3 regions of the Streptomyces sp. NPDC014734 genome follow, and region 1 is predicted to be linked to each of the others. Evidence: riboswitches for the same ligand, from Rfam matches in the RefSeq annotation. Region 1 holds a riboswitch; each other region holds the start of a gene.
The links. A riboswitch is a leader RNA that binds a small molecule or an ion and turns the genes downstream of it on or off. The one in region 1 is predicted to bind thiamine pyrophosphate.

Region 1 (4,846 bases):
TGGCCTCGCGTATGAAGCGCTCGACGAACGTGGCGTCGGTGGCGAGTGCCGGGTGCATCACCTTCAGGGCGAGTACCCGGTCGAGCCGGGTGTCCACGGCCCGGTAGACCGTGGCCATGCCGCCCACGGCGATGCGGGCATCGACGCGGTAGCGGCCGTCGAGCAGCTGCCCGACGAGCGGGTCCTGGAGGGTCGTATCCACGGAAGCGAGTCTACGAGCCGTCACGGACACCCCGTACGGCCCGGGCGGCCCCGGCGCCGTACTGCAGCCGAGCCGTGACAGGGACACGTTGTCCGGTCCGCCCCGACGGGCTCAGAACGCCGGGCGCTCCGGGTCCAGCACCGCGCGCCCCTCCACCGGCGACGACGCCTCGGCGAAGTGGCGGCGCGGAATCCGCCCGGCCCGGTACGCCAGCCGCCCTCCCGCCACCGCGTGCCGCATCGCGGCGGCCATCAGCTCCGGCTCCTGGGCCCGGGTCACCGCGGACGCCAGCATCACCGCCGCACATCCCAGCTCCATCGCCAGCGCCGCGTCCGAGGCGGTTCCGGCACCCGCGTCGAGGATCACCGGCACCCGGGCCTGCTCGACGATCAGCTGGAAGTTGTGCGGATTGCGGATGCCCAGACCGGAGCCGATGGGGGAGCCGAGCGGCATCACGGCCGCGCAGCCCACGTCCTGGAGCCTGCGGGCCAGCACCGGATCGTCGTTGGTGTACGGCAGCACGGTGAAGCCGTCGTCCACCAGGATCTCCGCGGCGTCCAGCAGCTCGACCGGGTCCGGCAGCAGGGTCCGCTCGTCGGCCACCACCTCCAGCTTGATCCAGTCGGTGCCGAGGGCCTCGCGGGCCAGCCGGGCCGTCAGCACGGCCTCGCCCGCGGTGAAGCAGCCCGCCGTGTTCGGCAGGACGCGGATGGAGAGCCGCTCCAGGACGGAGAGCACTGAGCCCCGCACGGTCGGGTCCAGGCGGCGCATCGCGACGGTGGTCAGCTCGGTGCCGGAGGCGGCCAGGGACCGTTCCAGCACGTCGAGGCTGGGCGCCCCGCCCGTGCCCATGATCAGCCGGGAGCCGAAGGAGGTGTCGCCGAGGGCGAGGAGGTCGTCGGACACGGCGGGTCAGCCCCCCTGGACGGCGGTCAGGATCTCGACCCGGTCGCCGTCGCGCAGCTCGGCGGCCGGCCACTGCCCACGCGGTACGACCGCCTCGTTGACGGCGGCGGCGACGCCGGAGGACGCGGCGGTCAGGGTCGCGACGAGGGCGGCCAGGGTGGTGCCCGCGGCGAGCCGTCGCGGCTCGCCGTTCACGGCCACGGAGAGCGGCGCGGATTCAGGGGCGGACGGCGTGGGGACGGGCGGCGCGGGGGTGTGGACGGGCTCGGTCATGCGGGCTGCTCCTGACGTGCGGAGTCGGCGGAGGACGGGAAGCGGTGCGGGGTGAAGGGGCGGGCCTCCTCGGGCAGCTCGCCGTCGGCCAGCAGCGCCGCCATGACGTCGCCGGTGACGGGGGTGAGCAGCACCCCGTTGCGGTGGTGGCCGGTGGCGAGGTGGAGACCGGGCAGCGCGGTGGGACCGAGCAACGGGGCGTTGTCGGGGGAGGCGGGGCGCAGACCGGCCCGGGTCTCGGTGAGCGGGAGCTCGGTGATGCCGGGTACCAGCTCGTGGGCGTCCCGCAGCAGCTCGTAGACACCACCGGCGGTGACGGTGGTGTCCCAGCCCATCTCCTCGCTGGTGGCACCGACGACCAGCTCGCCGTTCTCGCGCGGGACGAGGTAGACGTGGCCGCCCCGGACCAGGGCCCGGACCGTCCGGCTGAGGAAGGGCGCGTACGGGGCGGGCACGGTCAGCCGCAGCACCTGCCCCTTCACCGGCCGGACCGGCGGCGCGACCCCGTCCGGCAATCCGGCGAGCAGGCCGCTGAGACTCCCCGCGGCGAGCACCACCTGGTCGGCGGCGAGCCCCGCGCCGTCGGCGAGCGCCACCCCGGCGGCCCGGTCGCGCACCACCGCCAGGCGTTCGGCCCGGGCGCGGTGGAGGACCACTCCGGCCCGCTCGCAGGCGGTCAGCAGCGCGGCGGCCAGCCGGCGTGGATCGATCTGGTGGTCGCCGTCGACCCGCAGCCCGCCGCGGACGCCCGGGGCGAGCATCGGCTCCAGGCGCCGGCACTCACGGCCCGTCAGCCACTGCGAATCCAGCCCCGAGCGCTGTTGCAGGGCGTGCAGTTCCCGCAGATGGGCGCGATCGTCGGAGTCCAGCGCGACGGCCAGCGTGCCGCAGGCCCGGAAACCGGTCTCCCGGCCGCTCGCCGCCTCCAGCTCCGCCACGAAGGCCGGATAGCGGGCGGCCGAGGCGACATTGAGGCCCAGCAACAGCTCTTCGCCGTAGTGGAGTTCGGTGACGGCGGCCAGCATCCCGGCCGCCACCCGGGCGGCCCCGCCGCCCGGCTCGGGATCGACGACCGCGACGCGCAGCCCGCGCTGCGCGGTCCGCCAGGCGGTGACCAGGCCGATGATCCCGCCCCCGACGACCAGGACGTCGTACCCGTCCCCGTGGTGAGAAGAACGCATGGGCGTCCAGCCCCTCCCTTCGCCGGCATGACCCGGATCAGGTTCGTACGGTCGGAGGCCGCCCCAGCCTCCCTCTCAGCCCGTTGCGCCCGGGCTCCCGCGAGTGTCTTGCACCGGCCACCCTAAACCCCGGCCCCCGGACCCCGTACCGGACCCGGCAGGGCGGCGGCCGCGGCCCGTTCGCCCGACGGACCCGTCCCCGCACCGCTCGTCGGAGAACTCCCTCTTTCTTGACGAATCATCAGGTGTCTAAGGTGTGACACGTGAGCGAGCAGCGGAAGTCAGAGCGGACGAATCTGCCGACGGAGCGCCGGGTGGTCGTCGTCGGCGCGGGCATGGCCGGTGTGCAGACGGCCGTCGCCCTGCGGGAACAGGGCTTCACCGGCCCCGTCACCCTGATCGGGGCCGAGCCGCACCAGCCCTACGACAGGCCCCCGCTGTCCAAGGCGGTCCTGCTCGGCAAGGCCGAGCACTCCGCCTTCGACATCGACTTCGAGGCGCTGGACATCGAACTGCGACTGGGCCTCGACGTCACCGGTGTGCGGCCCGCCGCGCACGAACTGGACACGGAGTCCGGCCCCGTCCCCTACGACCTCCTGGTGATCGCCACCGGCGCCGAACCGCTCGTCCTGCCCGGCACCGAGGGCGTGCCCGGCGTCCACCTGCTGCGCACCCTCGACGACGCCGAGCGGCTGCGCCCGGTCCTGGAGGAGGGGCACGACGTCGTGGTCGTCGGCGCGGGCTGGATCGGCGCCGAGTTCGCCACCGCCGCCCGCGCCGCCGGCTGCGCGGTCACGGTCGTGGAGGCCCTCGACCGGCCGCTCGCCGGAGTGGTGCCCGCCGAGGTCGCCGCCCCGATGGCCGCCTGGTACGCCGAGAGCGGCGCCGAACTCCTCACCGGCGCCCGGGTCGACCATGTCGAACCGGGCAGCGTGGTCCTCGCCGACGGCCGCGTGATCCCGGCCGGTGCTGTCGTCGTCGGCATCGGCGCCCGGCCCGCCACCCGCTGGCTCACCGGTTCCGGCATCGAGCTCGGCCCCGACGGGTCGGTGACCGCCGACGCCGCGCTGCGCACCTCGCTGCCCGACGTGTACGCGGTCGGCGACTGCGCCTCGTTCCCCTCCGCCCGCTACGGCGAACGCCTGCTCGTCCACCACTGGGACAACGCCCTCCAGGGCCCGCGCACCGCCGCCGCCCACATCGTCGCTGCGGCGGCCGGGAAGACGGCCGGGGACGGCCCGCTGCCGCCCGCCTACGACCCCGTCCCGTACTTCTGGTCCGAGCAGTTCGACAGGTTCGTGCAGTACGCGGGCCACCACACGCCCGCCGACACCCTGCTGTGGCGCGGTGACCCCGCCACCGCCTCCTGGTCGGTGTGCTGGCTGCGCGACGGCGTCCTGGTCGCGGTCCTCGCCGTCGGCCGCCCCCGGGACCTGGCGCAGGGGCGCAGGCTCATCGAGGCGGGAACGCGGCTCGACCCGGCGCGGGCCGGCGACCCGTCCGTTCCGCTGAAGTCGGCGACCCTGACGGAGTAGCACACGCCTCGTACGGTCGGCCCGGCTACCGACTGTCGGTCCGGGATGGCACGCTTGTCCCCGTGACCGAGATTGACGCAAAAATCGATGCTCTCGTCCCCGCCTGGCTCCACCTTCCCGACATCGCCGAGATGCTCGGCGTCGAGGTGACACGTGTGCGGCAGCTGGTCAAGGAGGGCCAGCTCATCGCCGTACGCCGTGGTGAGAACCGGGCTCTCCAGGTGCCGGCGGCCTTCATCGCCGACGACAAGGTGGTCAAGGGCCTCTCCGGCACCCTGACCCTCCTGCGGGACGACGGCTTCACCGACGAAGAGATGCTGGAGTGGCTCTTCACCCCCGACCCGACCCTGCCCGGCACCCCCGCCCAGGCACTGAGCGAGAATCGTGGCACGGAGGTGAAGCGCCGCGCCCAGGCGCTCGCCGTCTGACGGGCGACCGCGGGTGAGGTGCGGGCCGTGAAACCGGCCCGCACCCGAGCGCCGGTCGGGCGGCCTCCGGGCCGGGCGGTCACGCACGGCCAAGGCCGCCCGACCGGCGCCGCCGCCGCTCCGACCGCCGCTCCACAACGCTCCTCCAGGGGGAACCGCACCATGCCCACGCCTCGCGCGCAGCTGTCCGACGCCCGGCTCTACCTGTGCACGGACGCCCGCAGGCACCAGGGCGACCTTCCCGCGTTCCTCGACGCCGTTCTCGCGGCCGGGGTGGACATCGTCCAGCTGCGCGACAAGGGCATGGAGGCCGCCGAGGAG
Region 2 (4,846 bases), on a different contig from region 1:
GGCCGATATGGTGGTATTCCACTGCCGCCACCTGGGAATTAACGGCCCGTCACCATACTGACCAGTGGTTCGCGCGGTGTTCGGCCTCCGGACCCCAGCCATGCGGCGGTCCGTGGGGGCGGCCCCCACAGGCGGGCTGACTACCCGTCACCACGCCTGGGGGTGACCGTTGACCACGGCATCGAGCACTGCTGCGCCGACGCTGATCGGTTCGGTTCAGCGAGCGCTGAGGCTGCTGGAAGCAGTGGGAGCGCATCGGGACGGGGCGCCCGCGAAACAATTGGCCAGGGAAGCGGGCCTTCCCCTTCCCACGGCCTACCACCTGCTGCGCACCCTGACGCACGAGGGCTATCTGCGCCGTGAGAAGGGCGTCTTCCTCTTCGGGACCGCCGCCGAGCGGCTGGTCGGCGAGGGCTCGTCGCAGATGCGTCGCAGCAGGATGACGGAGTCGCTGGGCCGCTGGCGCGATGCCATCGGCGCACCGGTGTACTGCGCGGTCTACCGCGAGGGCGAGATCGAACTCGTCGCGGTCGCCGACGATCCCGCCACTCCCGCCGTTGACGAGTGGGCGTCCTTCCGGGAGACGGGACACGCCCATGCGATCGGCCAGTGTCTGCTGAGCCAGCTGGACGAGAAGGCCCGTGAGGATCATCTGGACCGGCATCCGGTCCGTCCGCTGACCCGTTACTCGGTGAAGGACCGCGCGGCGTTTCTCGACCGGCTGCGGTCGCTGCGGCGGTTGGAACCCGTCATCGAGCGGCAGGAGTACGCCCTGGGCACGGTCTGCGCGGCCATCCCGATCACCGCCGGCTTCACCGTCGCCGCGATGGCGATTTCGGTACCCCTGGAGCAGGAGGAGCAATTGCTCCCCGCAGTCGAACAACTACGTGGCGAAGTGGCCAACCTCTTGCGTTCCCTCGTGTTCTCTATCAGTATCTGAAAAATCACTCCTTGTGATCTGCTATCGCGTGCACCACGATGGCGTCAATAGGGCCACGGGGGATCATTCCTGGCCAGATTCATCTACTGCGGGGTTGAACGATGCGCGAGTCGGTTCAAGCTGAGGTCATGATGAGCTTCCTCGTCTCCGAGGAGCTCTCTTTCCGGATCCCGGTGGAGCTCCGGTACGAAGTGTGTGATCCGTATGCGATTCGGATGACCTTCCATCTGCCAGGTGACGCCCCCGTCACCTGGGCATTCGGCCGCGAGCTGCTGCTCGACGGCCTCAACAGCCCGAGTGGCGACGGCGATGTGCACATCGGGCCCACTGAGCCCGAGGGGCTTTCCGACGTGCACATCAGGCTTCAAGTGGGCGCCGACCGGGCGTTGTTCAGGGCCGGCACAGCACCACTTGTGGCCTTTCTCGACCGTACCGACAAGCTCGTGCCGCTCGGTCAGGAATGCACGCTGGGTGACTTCGAGGGCAACCTGGAGGAGGCCCTGGGCCGGATTCTGGCCGAGGAACAGAACGCCGGCTGAAGAACGCGGCGCCGTCGGCCGGCTCGCCGGTCGAACACGATGTCCGCCGAATGGGTGAATCGCTCTCCGTGGGGGCCGCCCTCCGCAGGAGTTGTTCTCCGTAGGAGCCGCCTGCTGTTCCGGGGCTGCTCGCCGTTCGGAAGCGTTCATGGTCCCGTCCTGCGACGGCGGCCCTTCCCGGCCCGTACGGGTGCTGGAGCTACGGCTTCCGCGCCGAGCCCTGTGCGGTCCGCGGAGACGACCAACGCGGCGAGCGCCGTTGTCACCGGTACCGAGGCGACCAGCCCGATCGAGCCGACCAGCGTTCTCACGATCTCCTCCGCCACCAGCTCGCTGTTGGCCACCGTCCCGACACCGCTCCGGGCGATCGAGAACAGCAGGAGCAGTGGCAGTGCCGCGCCCGCGTAGGCGAGCACCAGCGTGTTGACGACCGAGGCGATGTGGTCGCGCCCGATTCTGATCGCCGCCCGGTAGAGCCCTCGCACCCCCAACGTCGGGTTCGCCCGGTGCAGTTCCCAGACCGCCGACGTCTGGGTGACCGTCACGTCGTCGAGCACCCCGAGCGAGCCGATGATGACACCGGCCAGCAGCAGACCGCTCATGTCGATGTCCGGGTACAGGCCGTGGATCAGTCCCGTGCTGTCGTCGGTGTTGCCGGTGAGGCTCGCCCAGCCGATGAAGAGCGATCCGAGCAGCCCGATCAGCAGCAGCGAGATCAGTGTGCCGAGCACCGCCACCGACGTGCGGGCGCTCAGGCCATGACACATGTAGAGCGCGATCAGCATGATCGCGCTGGCGCCGACCACCGCGACGAGCAGCGGATTCGAGCCCTGGAGTATGGCGGGAAGGATGAACAGGGTGAGTACGGCGAACGACACGGCGAGTGCGATCAGTGCCATCACGCCACGCATCCGGCCCACCGCGACCACGACGAGGGCGAAGACGCCGGCCAGCAGCGTCATCGGGAACCTCCGGTCCACGTCCGTCACCGAGTACTGGAGCTCGCGGGGCGCGTCCGGGGCATGGGCCGCCACCACGCCCTGACCCTCGCGCAACTGACGCGGTGCGTCGGGCTGGACGATCTCGACGAAGGTCCGTCCCTTGTCGGGCCCGGAGGTGACCTCGACGGTGGCCCGCGCGCACCGTCCGCCGCCGCTCGTCGACGGAGGGGCGGTCTCGTCGGTCGGTTGCCGGCCCGCGTCCACGTCCTTGCAGTCGACCTTGTCGATCTTCACCACCTTGCCCTGCTGGGTCTGCCGGTCGAAACCGACACCGGTTCGCTCGTGCGACGGCGCGCCGCCCGGCCAGAGCGCCACCAGGCCCACGAGGACCGCGGTGGCGAACGGGATCAGTACGGCGGCGATGACCTTTCGAAGATGCTTGGAGACGGGTGCGGCAGGACCATGGCTGTGCGCGTGGCCGTGCTGATGGTCCTGCGGTTCGGGATCGAGGGAGAGGGACGTCACCGGCCGATCATCGCAAGAAGCGGAGGGCCCTCTGTTCATCCCGCCGGACGGGACGTTAGCGTGGAGGAACCTTTGCACACGCGGGAGCTCGGAGCACCGGGCTGAGAGGGCGCTGAGGTCCGTACATCGGTACGGACGGGCTGCGCCGACCGCCGAACCTGTTACCGGGTAATGCCGGCGTAGGGAGTAGGTCTCATGACCACACAGGACGCACGCACGCCTGCCTCGAACCAGAACGACGAGGCCGGGAAGTCCATCGGCTGGCACAAGGGTTACGTTCGGGGATCACGCCCGGACCTCCACGTGCCGGTCCGTCAGGTGCACCTCACCAACGGCAAGGACGTGACGCTGTACGACACCTCGGGGCCGTACACCGATCCCACCGTCGAGACCGACGTCCGTCGCGGGCTCGCACCGCTGCGGGAGAACTGGATCATCGCGCGCGGTGACACGGAGGAGTACCCGGGCCGTCCCGCCCGCCCCGAGGACGACGGGCTCAAGCACACCTCGCCGCGCGGAGGGCTGCGCAACCTCGACGCGGTCTTCCCCGGCCGTCCCCGGCTCCCGCGCCGCAGCCGGGACGGGCGGCCGGTGACCCAGCTCGGGTACGCCCGGCGGGGCGAGATCACCCCGGAGATGGAGTACGTGGCGCTCCGGGAGAACGTCGAGCCCGAGGTGGTGCGCGAGGAGATCGCCGCGGGGCGCGCCGTGCTTCCGGCCAACGTCAACCACCCCGAGATCGAACCGATGATCATCGGCAAGCGGTTCCTGGTGAAGGTCAATGCCAACATCGGCAACTCCGCGGTGACGTCCTCCATCGAGGAGGAGGTGGAGAAGATGACATGGGCGACGCGTTGGGGCGCCGACACGGTCATGGACCTTTCCACCGGCCGCAACATTCACACCACCCGTGAGTGGGTTCTGCGCAACTCCCCCGTGCCGATCGGCACCGTCCCTCTCTACCAGGCCCTCGAAAAGGTCGACGGCAGGGCCGAGGAACTGACGTGGGAGATCTACAAGGACACGGTCGTGGAGCAGGCCGAACAGGGAGTGGACTACATGACCGTCCACGCCGGCGTGCGCCTGCCGTACGTTCCACTGACCGCGCGCCGCAAGACCGGCATCGTCTCCCGCGGCGGGTCGATCATGGCGGCCTGGTGCCTCGCGCACCACAAGGAGTCGTTCCTCTACGAGCATTTCGAGGAGCTCTGCGAACTCCTCGCCGCCTACGACGTGACGTACTCGCTGGGCGACGGTCTGCGTCCCGGTTCGATCGCCGACGCCAACGACGAGGCGCAGTTCGCCGAACTGCGCACGCTCGGTGAGTTGAACACGATCGCCAAGCGGTTCGGCGTTCAGACCATGATCGAGGGCCCGGGGCACGTCCCGATGCACAAGATCAAGGAGAACATCGACCTCCAGCAGGAGATCTGCGAGGAGGCGCCCTTCTACACGCTCGGCCCGCTGACCACCGATGTCGCACCGGCGTACGACCACATCACCTCGGGCATCGGCGCGGCGATGATCGCCTGGTGGGGCACGGCGATGCTCTGCTACGTCACGCCCAAGGAGCACCTCGGCCTGCCCAACCGGGACGATGTGAAGACCGGTGTGATCACGTACAAGATCGCGGCCCACGCGGCGGACCTGGCGAAGGGGCATCCGGGCGCCCAGGACTGGGACGACGCGCTCTCCGACGCCCGCTTCGAGTTCCGGTGGGAGGACCAGTTCAATCTGGCGCTGGACCCGGTCACCGCGCGGGAGTTCCACGACGAGACGCTGCCGGCCGAGCCGGCGAAGACGGCGCATTTCTGCTCGATGTGCGGACCGAAGTTCTGTTCGATGAAGATCTCCCAGGACATCCGGCGCGAGCACGGGGGTTCGCAGGCGGAGATCGAGAA
Region 3 (4,846 bases), on a different contig from region 1:
CTTCGTACACGCGAAGGTCCGTGACCTGCATGGAGCGCTTGCCGAGGTCGGAACTCCAGATCGACTGTCCCGAACCCCAGCCTTCCTGTGCAAGCCTTCGGTTCGCGACCCGGCGGATCGGCTGAAACTCCCGGACGTACGTGCCGCTTCCCTTGCGGCGCACTGCGAGCCCTTCGCTGACCAGCAGCATCAGGGCCCGACGTGCTGTCTCCTTGGCTACTCCGTACGACTTCACTAGGGCGGGTTCGCCGGGCAGTCGTACGCCGGGAGCCAGATCGCCGGAGCGAATGCGTTTGCGCAGTACGTCGGCGATGTCCCTGGCGCTTTCCGCCATTACTCCTCACTTCCCTAGGGTGGTCATTACAGCTTGGCACACCAACCCCCGCCTGCCTGTCGGAGGGGCGGCGCGGGTGATCCCGAGCGTGCTTCCGTGCCCCGCGGATACGCCTCCTCCGGCGCAGCACTCAGTGGAAGCCTGCCCCTGGTCCAGAACTCGTAGATTCATGGAGGGCAGGCAATGGCATCACAGTCCAAGTGCGGCGCTCGAACCAATGCCGGTACGGCGTGCCGAAATCTTGCAGTAGTAGGCACCTCTCGTTGCGCGAAGCATCAGGGGCCCTGGTCCGCCTATGGGGTCGCGCAGCGCAAGGAGAAAGAAGCCAAGGCGAAGAGGCGCAGCATCCGCAAGAAGCGGTAAGCGCTGTGGAGGAGTGCGTCGATGGCGGCACCCCTACGGGCGCGCGCGGACCCCGCCTGGAAACTCTGACCTGCGGGCAGAGCCATGACGCCGGGCCGTCTGTGGGCCGTCGAAGGGCCGCCAGTGACAACCGGTGACGACCAATGACGACCGGCTCCGCGTAGCCGTCGCCTGGCCTGAGCTGGGCGACGGCCCGGAGGACCACGGCGTGTCTGCGACACTGGATGAACCATGCCTAAGCCCGGAGAACTCACTTTCGTCGCGCCCCGCGGAGCCAAGAAGCCGCCGCGGCACCTCGCCGACCTCACGCCCGCCGAGCGCAAGGAGGCCGTCGCCGCGATCGGCGAGAAGCCGTTCCGTGCGCAGCAGCTCTCGCAGCACTACTTCGCGCGGTACGCGCACGACCCGGCAGAGTGGACCAACATCCCGGCCGCCTCGCGGGACAAGCTCGCCGAGGCGATGTTCCCGGAGCTGATGTCGGTGGTGCGGCACATCAGCTGCGACGACGACACCACCCGCAAGACGCTGTGGAGGCTGCATGACGGGACGCTCGTCGAGTCGGTCCTGATGCGCTACCCGGAGCGGGTGACGATGTGCATCTCGTCCCAGGCGGGATGCGGGATGAACTGCCCGTTCTGCGCCACCGGGCAGGCCGGTCTCGACCGCAATCTGTCGACCGCGGAGATCGTCCACCAGATCGTGGACGGCATGCGGGCGCTGCGCGACGGAGAGGTTCCCGGCGGCCCGGCGCGGCTCTCCAACATCGTGTTCATGGGCATGGGCGAGCCGCTGGCCAACTACAACCGGGTGGTCGGCGCGATCCGTCGGCTGACCGATCCGGAGCCGGACGGGCTGGGGCTCTCGCAGCGCGGCATCACCGTCTCCACCGTGGGTCTGGTGCCCGCGATGCTCCGCTTCGCGGACGAGGGCTTCAAGTGCCGCCTCGCCGTGTCGCTGCACGCGCCGGACGACGAGCTGCGCGACACGCTCGTCCCGGTCAACACGCGCTGGAAGGTGCGCGAGGTGCTCGACGCCGCGTGGGAGTACGCGGAGAAGTCCGGTCGTCGCGTGTCCATCGAGTACGCGCTGATCCGGGACATCAACGACCAGGCATGGCGTGGTGACCTGCTCGGCCGCCTGCTCAAGGGCAAGCGGGTGCACGTCAACCTGATCCCGCTGAACCCGACGCCGGGGTCCAAGTGGACCGCGTCCCGGCCCGAGGACGAGAAGGCGTTCGTCGAGGCGATCGCCGCGCACGGGGTGCCGGTGACCGTACGGGACACCCGGGGCCAGGAGATCGACGGGGCCTGCGGGCAGCTGGCGGCCTCCGAGCGCTGAGACCGGAACGGGGCCGGACGCGGGCCGGACGCGGGCGGGGGAGACCCCGGCCCGACCGGGCGGCCGGCCCTGGCGGACCCCCGTGTAACCTGGGCCGGAAATCAACTTCATATTCCGACAGGGGAGCGCCACAGCGCTGAGAGTGCGGTACCGGGGACAGGCCGGCCGCAGACCCTCTGAACCTCGCCCGGGTCATTCCGGGTAGGAAGTTCGGTCATCAACTCATGCTGTTGCGCCCTGCCCGCCTCCCGCGGGTGGGGCCGCGTCTCTTCCTGGCCAAAATCCAGGAGGAATTCACAATGAACACCACGCGAAGGACCACGCAGCTCGCGGTCACGGCCGTCGCCGCCGCGCTCGGCGTCACGGCACTCGCCGGATGCGGAGGCTCCGACACGTCGTCCTCCGGTTCCGGTGGCACGAAGGGATCGGGAACGAAGAGCTCGGGCTCCAAGACGGTCACGCTCGTCAGCCACGACTCCTTCAACGCCTCCGACGCGGTGCTGAAGGAATTCACCGCGCGGACCGGATACACCGTCAAGGTGCTCAAGAGCGGCGACGCGGGCGTCGCGCTCAACCAGGAGATCCTGACCAAGGGATCGCCGCGCGGCGACGTGTTCTTCGGCGTCGACAACACCCTGCTCTCCCGGGCCCTCGACAGCGGGCTCTTCACGCCGTACGAGGCGAAGGGCCTCGACGCCGTCGCGGCCGACACCCGCCTGGACGCCGAGCACCGCGTCACCCCGGTCGACACCGGCGACATCTGCGTCAACTACGACAAGAAGTACTTCGCCGACAAGAAGCTCGCCCCGCCGCAGACCTTCGACGACCTGGCGAAGCCCGCGTACAGGAACCTTCTGGTCACCGAGAACGCGGCGACCTCCTCGCCCGGTCTCGGCTTCCTCCTGGGCACCGTCGCCGCCTACGGCGAGAAGGGCTACCAGGACTACTGGAAGAAGCTGAAGGACAACGGCGTCAAGGTCGTGGACGGCTGGGAGCAGGCGTACAACGAGGAGTTCTCCGGCTCGGCCGGTGGCAGGAAGGCCAAGGCCGACCGGCCGCTCGTCGTCTCGTACGCCTCCAGCCCGCCCGTCGAGGTGCTGTACGCGAAGCCGCAGCCGACCGAGGCACCGACCGGGGTCGTCACCGGGACCTGCTTCCGGCAGATCGAGTTCGCGGGCCTGCTGGACGGGGCGAGGAACGAGGAGGGCGGCAAGGCCCTGCTGGACTTCCTGATCAGCAAGGAGTTCCAGGAGGACATGCCGCTGAACATGTTCGTGAACCCGGTCGTCAAGGACGTGAAGCTGCCCGAACTCTTCACGAAGTTCGGCGCGACGGTCGAGGGGCCGAAGACGGTCGCCCCCGACCTGATCTCCAAGAACCGTGAGCAGTGGGTCCAGTCGTGGTCCTCGCTCGCGGTGAAGTAGCGAAGTCCCCCGCGCGGGGAACGGACATCCGGGGAACGGGACCCGGGGGCGCGCGGGCCGACGGGGGCGGTGCCGCCGGGCGGGGCCCGGACGGTGCCGGGTCCCGCGCGCGGGCCGGGCGCGCGGGCCGGATGCGCGGCGGGGCCCGGCGGGGGAGCGCGGTGAGGCTCGCCCTGATGACCGTGCCCGTCGCGTTCTTCTCGCTGTTCTTCGCCTATCCCGTCGTCGCGATCGTCGGGCGGGGGCTGAAGACGGACGGTGTCTGGCAGTTCGGCCGGATCGGTGAGGTGCTGGGCCGTCCGGAGATCCGGGACGTCCTGTGGTTCACCACCTGGCAGGCGCTCGCCTCCACCGCGCTGACCCTGCTGATCGCGCTGCCCGGCGCGTACGTCTTCGCGCGCTTCGACTTCCCCGGCAAACAGTTGCTGCGCGCGGTCGTCACCGTGCCGTTCGTCCTGCCGACCGTGGTCGTCGGGACGGCGTTCCTGGCGCTGTTGGGGCGTGGCGGCTTCCTCGACGAACTGTGGGGCGTGCGCCTCGACACCACCGTCTGGGCGATCCTGCTCGCCCATGTCTTCTTCAACTACGCGGTGGTGGTGCGGACCGTCGGCGGACTGTGGTCGCAGCTCGACCCCCGGCAGGAGGAGGCCGCACGGGTGCTGGGCGCCGGACGGTTCGCCGCCTGGCGGCGGGTCACGCTGCCGGCCCTGGCTCCCGCCGTGGCCGCCGCCGCGCTGATGGTCTTCCTCTTCACCTTCACCTCCTTCGGCGTCGTCCAGATCCTCGGCGGTCCGGGTTTCGCCACACTGGAGGTGGAGATCTACCGGCAGACCGCCCAACTGCTCGCCCTTCCGACGGCCGCCGTGCTGACCCTGGTGCAGTTCGCCGCGGTCGGCGCGATCCTCGCGGTGCACGCCCGGACGGTGCGGCGCAGGGAGACCGCGCTGAAGCTGGTCGACCCGGCGCAGACCGCGCGCAGGCCGCGCGGCGCGGGGCAGTGGTCGCTGCTCTGCGCGGTGCTGCTGACCGTGCTGGTACTGATCCTGCTGCCGCTCGGGGTGCTGGTCGAACGCTCGCTGGACACCGCGGGCGGTCATGGCCTCGACTTCTACCGCGCGCTGGGGTCCGTCGACGCGGGGGGCGGCACCTTCCTGGTCGCACCGCTCGAAGCGATCGGGAACTCCGTGCGGTACGCGCTGGTCGCGACCGCGATCGCGCTGGTCGTCGGCGGGCTGGCCGCCGCGGCGCTGGCCCGGCGCGCGGGGCGGTTCGTCCGCGGCTTCGACGCCCTGCTGATGCTGCCGCTCGGAGTGTCCGCGGTCACCGTCGGCTTCGGCTTCCTGATCACTCTGGACAAGCCGCCGCTGGATCTGCGGACCTCCTGGAT

Region 2: it holds a riboswitch for thiamine pyrophosphate, as region 1 does, so the genes downstream of both, thiC (phosphomethylpyrimidine synthase ThiC) here and thiO (glycine oxidase ThiO) in region 1, are expected to answer to the same signal.
Region 3: it holds a riboswitch for thiamine pyrophosphate, as region 1 does, so the genes downstream of both, ACF1CT_RS00270 (thiamine ABC transporter substrate binding subunit) here and thiO (glycine oxidase ThiO) in region 1, are expected to answer to the same signal.

What each region holds. Positions count from the first base shown of each region.
Region 1 covers NZ_JBIBYN010000008.1:227,820-232,665, reverse strand. Annotated here, with positions in the region: gene pknB (Stk1 family PASTA domain-containing Ser/Thr kinase) at 1-202, opposite strand, end outside; gene ACF1CT_RS15925 (thiazole synthase) at 314-1,108, opposite strand; gene thiS (sulfur carrier protein ThiS) at 1,115-1,381, opposite strand; gene thiO (glycine oxidase ThiO) at 1,378-2,562, opposite strand; TPP riboswitch at 2,560-2,673, opposite strand; gene ACF1CT_RS15910 (NAD(P)/FAD-dependent oxidoreductase) at 2,826-4,097, shown strand; gene ACF1CT_RS15905 (Rv2175c family DNA-binding protein) at 4,160-4,525, shown strand; gene thiE (thiamine phosphate synthase) at 4,688-4,846, shown strand, end outside.
Region 2 covers NZ_JBIBYN010000002.1:302,585-307,430, reverse strand. Annotated here, with positions in the region: gene ACF1CT_RS05210 (IclR family transcriptional regulator) at 170-940, shown strand; gene ACF1CT_RS05205 (SsgA family sporulation/cell division regulator) at 1,042-1,479, shown strand; gene ACF1CT_RS05200 (YibE/F family protein) at 1,626-2,984, opposite strand; TPP riboswitch at 3,016-3,148, shown strand; gene thiC (phosphomethylpyrimidine synthase ThiC) at 3,141-4,846, shown strand, end outside.
Region 3 covers NZ_JBIBYN010000001.1:50,459-55,304, reverse strand. Annotated here, with positions in the region: gene ACF1CT_RS00280 (GntR family transcriptional regulator) at 1-334, opposite strand, end outside; gene rlmN (23S rRNA (adenine(2503)-C(2))-methyltransferase RlmN) at 929-2,035, shown strand; TPP riboswitch at 2,145-2,261, shown strand; gene ACF1CT_RS00270 (thiamine ABC transporter substrate binding subunit) at 2,335-3,459, shown strand; gene ACF1CT_RS00265 (ABC transporter permease) at 3,636-4,846, shown strand, end outside.